One region of the Streptomyces sp. NPDC053069 genome, then DNA from elsewhere that is predicted to be linked to it. Evidence: predicted binding sites of a transcription regulator. Region 1 holds the regulator's gene; the other holds the start of a gene.
What was found. Region 1 encodes HspR, which represses chaperone genes until heat shock. Its sites were predicted from a motif close to TTGAGNNNNNNNNNCTCAA; they were not measured.
Positions count from the first base shown of each region.

Region 2: a site for HspR is predicted at 1,541-1,559, ahead of dnaK (molecular chaperone DnaK). Genes of this name have one in related genera too.

Region 1 covers NZ_JBITZN010000004.1:54,306-56,505, forward strand. The annotation lists gene ACIGXP_RS10095 (fibronectin type III domain-containing protein) at 1-790, shown strand, start outside; gene ACIGXP_RS10100 (heat shock protein transcriptional repressor HspR) at 871-1,323, opposite strand; gene dnaJ (molecular chaperone DnaJ) at 1,329-2,200, opposite strand, start outside.
Region 2 covers NZ_JBITZN010000019.1:23,890-26,089, forward strand. The annotation lists gene dnaK (molecular chaperone DnaK) at 1-1,351, opposite strand, end outside; gene ACIGXP_RS33945 (STAS domain-containing protein) at 1,625-2,005, shown strand; gene ACIGXP_RS33950 (hypothetical protein) at 2,002-2,200, shown strand, end outside.

The sequences.
Region 1 (2,200 bases):
CGGCAACACCGTGCGCACCTGTGCCGACTACTCCGGCCACCGCGGGCGCACCTACCACTACACGGTGCTGCGCAAGGACGCCTCCGGCCGCTGGTCCGTGCCCTCCGCCGAGGTCACCGCCACCCGGCCCGGCGACGAGACACCGCCGCCGATCGTGACCGGGCTGGCCGCCGAGCCCCTGGAGTACGGCATCCGCCTGTCCTGGCAGCCCAGCACCGCGCCGGACCTGGCGTACTACGCCCTCTACCAGCAGCAGGACACGTCCCACGACCCCGAGTACGTCGGCAAGGTGGACGCGTCGGAAACGCAGACTCTGCTGCCCTGGCCGGCCGACGGCTCGTCGCGGCGCCTGTTCGTCGTGGCTGTGGACGTCTACGGCAACTCCCTGACCTACGTGGACGATCCGTACGTCGACGACTGGAGCGTGCCCGTCGGCTCCGTCCCGGTGACCGCGCTCGACCTCCGGCCCACGACGGTCCCGGACGCCACCTCCGGCTGCCAGACGATCACCTGGAACACCAGGAGCGGGGTCACGCTGGAGCCGTGGTGCCCGTACGAGGACATCTCCAAGGTGACCGGCTTCCACGTCTACCGCTGGGACCGCGCCCAGGGCCGGTTCGTCCGGCTGACGCAGACCGCTGTGCCCAGGGGCAGTGCCGACTGGGTCTGGACCGACACCGACGCCCCCGCCGGTACGACCCTCTACTACATGATCTCCCTGGTCTCGGCGGACGGCACCGAGGCCTTCGCCGACATGGACTACGCCATCACCCGGCCGAGCACGTCCTGACCTTCCCGGCCTGCCCGGCCTTCCGGCATGACGAAGGGGCCCGCGGTCTCCCGCGGGCCCCTTCGCGTGTTCCACTCAGGTCAGTCCTGTTGCTGCTGCCGCTTCGGCCGCCACACCACCAGCGCGCTGGTCTGCTGGACCTCCTGGTACGGGACCAGGTCGCGGCGGTAGGAGGCGTGGACGGCGGCCTCGCGCTGCTGCATCGCGGCCGCCGCGCCGTCCAGGGCCGCCTGCAGTTCCGCGACGCGGGACTGCAGGGCGGCGACCTGGTTCTCCAGTTCGATGATGCGCTTGATGCCGGCCAGGTTGATGCCCTCGTCCTGCGACAACTGCTGCACCTGGCGGAGCAGTTCGATGTCGCGGGCCGAGTAGCGGCGGCCCCGGCCCGCGGTGCGGTCCGGGGAGACCAGGCCGAGGCGGTCGTACTGGCGCAGCGTCTGCGGGTGGAGTCCGGAGAGCTGGGCCGCCACCGAGATGACGTAGACCGGGGTCTCCTCGGTCAGTTCATACGGGTTACGTCGACGGCCGTCCATCTCTCTCAGTCTCCCTTCGCGGCCTCGAACAGCTCCGCCCGCGGATCCTCACCCGCGGTCGCCTCGCGATACGCCTCCAGTGCGTCACGAGCCTTCCCCGACAGGTCCTTGGGGACACGCACCTCGACGGTGACCAGAAGGTCGCCGCGGGTGCCGTCCTTGCGGACCGCGCCCTTGCCGCGGGCGCGCATGGTGCGGCCGTTGGGCGTGCCGGGCGGCAGTTTCAGGGTGACGGCCGGGCCGCCGAGGGTCGGCACCCTCACCTCGCCGCCGAGCGCGGCCTCGGTGAAGGTCACCGGGACGGTCACCGTGAGGTTGTCGCCCTTGCGCCCGAACACCGGGTGCTCGCCGACGTGCACGACCACGTACAGGTCGCCCGCCGGTCCGCCCCGCTCGCCGGGCGCGCCCTTGCCGCGCAGCCGGATGCGCTGCCCGTCGGTCACGCCGGCCGGGATGCGGACCTGCATCGTGCGCGAGGACTTGGCGCGGCCGCTGCCCTTGCACTCGATGCACGGGTTCTCGGCGACCAGGCCGCGGCCCTTGCAGTCGGGGCAGGGATCGGTGAGCGAGAAGCCGCCGCCGGAGCCCCGGGAGACCTGCCCGGTGCCGACGCAGGTCGGGCACATGCGCGGTGTGCCGTTCTTGTCGCCGGTGCCGGCACAGGCCTTGCAGGGCGCCTGGGAGGACATCCTGAGCGGCACCGTGGCGCCCTCGATGGCCTCCGTGAAGCTCAGCGTGACCTCGGTGTCGATGTCCTGGCCGCGCCGGGGCTGGGTGCGTGCGCCCGTGGCCCCGCCGCGGTTGAACAGGCCCCCGAAGACGTCACCGAGTCCGCCGCCGAAGCCGCCGGCACCCCCGCCCTGGGCGCCACCTCCGA
Region 2 (2,200 bases), on a different contig from region 1:
CCACCTCGATCTGCGGCACCCCGCGCGGCGCCGGAGCGATACCGGTCAGCTCGAACATGCCGAGCTTCTTGTTGTACGCCGCGATCTCCCGTTCGCCCTGGAAGACCTGGATCGTCACCGAGGGCTGGTTGTCCTCGGCCGTGGTGAAGATCTCCGAACGCCGGGTCGGGATCGTCGTGTTGCGCTCGATCAGCTTGGTCATGATGCCGCCCTTGGTCTCGATACCGAGGGACAGCGGGGTGACATCGAGGAGCAGGACGTCCTTGACCTCGCCCTTGAGGACACCGGCCTGCAGGGAGGCACCGACGGCCACGACCTCGTCCGGGTTGACGCCCTTGTGCGGATCCTTGCCGGTCAGCTCCTTCACCAGCTCGGTCACCGCCGGCATCCGGGTGGAGCCGCCGACCAGGACGACGTGGTCGATGTCGGACACCTTGATCCCGGCGTCCTTGATCGCGTTGTGGAACGGGGCCTTGCACCGCTCCAGCAGGTCGGCAGTGAGCTGCTGGAACTGGGCGCGGGTCAGTTTCTCGTCCAGGTGCAGCGGGCCCTCGGCCGAGGCGGTGATGTAGGGCAGGTTGATGGTGGTCTCGGTGGACGAGGACAGCTCGACCTTCGCCTTCTCCGCCGCCTCCCTCAAGCGCTGCACAGCCATCTTGTCCTTGGCCAGATCGACGCCGTAATGGTTCTTGAACTGCTTGACCAGGTGGTCGACGATCCGCTGGTCCCAGTCGTCACCGCCCAAATGAGTGTCGCCGTTGGTGGCCTTGACCTCGATGACGCCCTCACCCATCTCCAGCAGCGACACGTCGAAGGTCCCGCCGCCCAGGTCGAAGACGAGGACCGTCTGGTCGTTCTCCTTGTCCAGCCCGTACGCCAGCGCGGCGGCCGTCGGCTCGTTGATGATCCGCAGCACGTTCAGCCCCGCGATCTCACCGGCCTCCTTGGTCGCCTGCCGCTGGGCGTCGTCGAAGTACGCGGGCACGGTGATCACCGCATCCGTGACGTCCTCACCCAGATACGCCTCCGCGTCCCGCTTCAGCTTCTGCAGCACGCGCGCGGAGATCTCCTGCGCGGTGTAGCGCTTGCCGTCGACGTCCCCGTGCTCGGGAAAACGCCAGGCATGGTCCCCCATGTGCCGCTTGACCGAGCGCGCGGTGCGCTCCACGTTCGTCACGGCCTGCCGCTTGGCGACCTCGCCGACGAGGACCTCACCGTTCTTGGAGAACGCCACCACCGACGGGGTGGTCCGGGCGCCCTCGGTGTTGGTGATGACGGTGGGCTCGCCGCCCTCAAGGACCGAGACCACCGAGTTCGTCGTACCCAGGTCGATACCAACCGCACGTGCCATCTGTGCTCTCCCTCCTCGTCCTCACCTCGTTCTTCGCCTCACCGGCAGGGCATCCACCGGACCGGACCTGCACGCAGCGGCGGCTCGGGACGTGCATCCCCCGCTCCTCCGAACCCGCACGTCCGGCCACCTCCTCGCCATCCTGAACTGCGGTTTCATACCCACTTGCCTACCTTCCTGAAATAAAACTTGAGTCTTGTGTTGTCAAGTTCGGGCGAGGTATAGGGGAGGTGTCCGCGGTACTCCCGATACCCAGAGAGCGGGGTGCGGATCATGGCACTGTTCCTCGCGGCGCACTGGCACAACGGCTGGGCCGTGAGAGAGATCAACGGCGCCCTGGACACGGCCACGGCCAGGGAACTGCGTGACTTCGCGGCGCCCGTCCACGCGCGGCACCGGCACCGTCATCTGATCCTGGACCTGTCCGAACTGACCCATGCCGACGCCGACGGCCTCGACGCTCTGATGTCCGTGCGGACGCTGCTGGACCAGGACCAGGAGGAGCTCCGCCTGGTATGCCCACAAGGGCGGACCGAGCGGCTGCTGCACAGCAGCGGCGCCGCTTCAGACCTGCCCGTGTATCCCTCCCTCGACGCGGCCCTGTCAGCACCCCGGATCGTTCCCGCACACCGGATGGGAGGTGCAGTGCAGTGATCACCGAACTTGCTGTCGAACGTGTGGAGTTCACCTGCGGCTCGTGCTGGCACCGCTGGAGCGTCGACTACGACGTGCAGCGCTACCGAGACGCCCTCGACGCCGAGTGGGAGGTCTTCTACCGCGACAACACCGCCGTTCCCTCCCCGTATACGCCGCAGGGCGCCCCGCCCTGCGAGCACTGCGGCCGCCGCT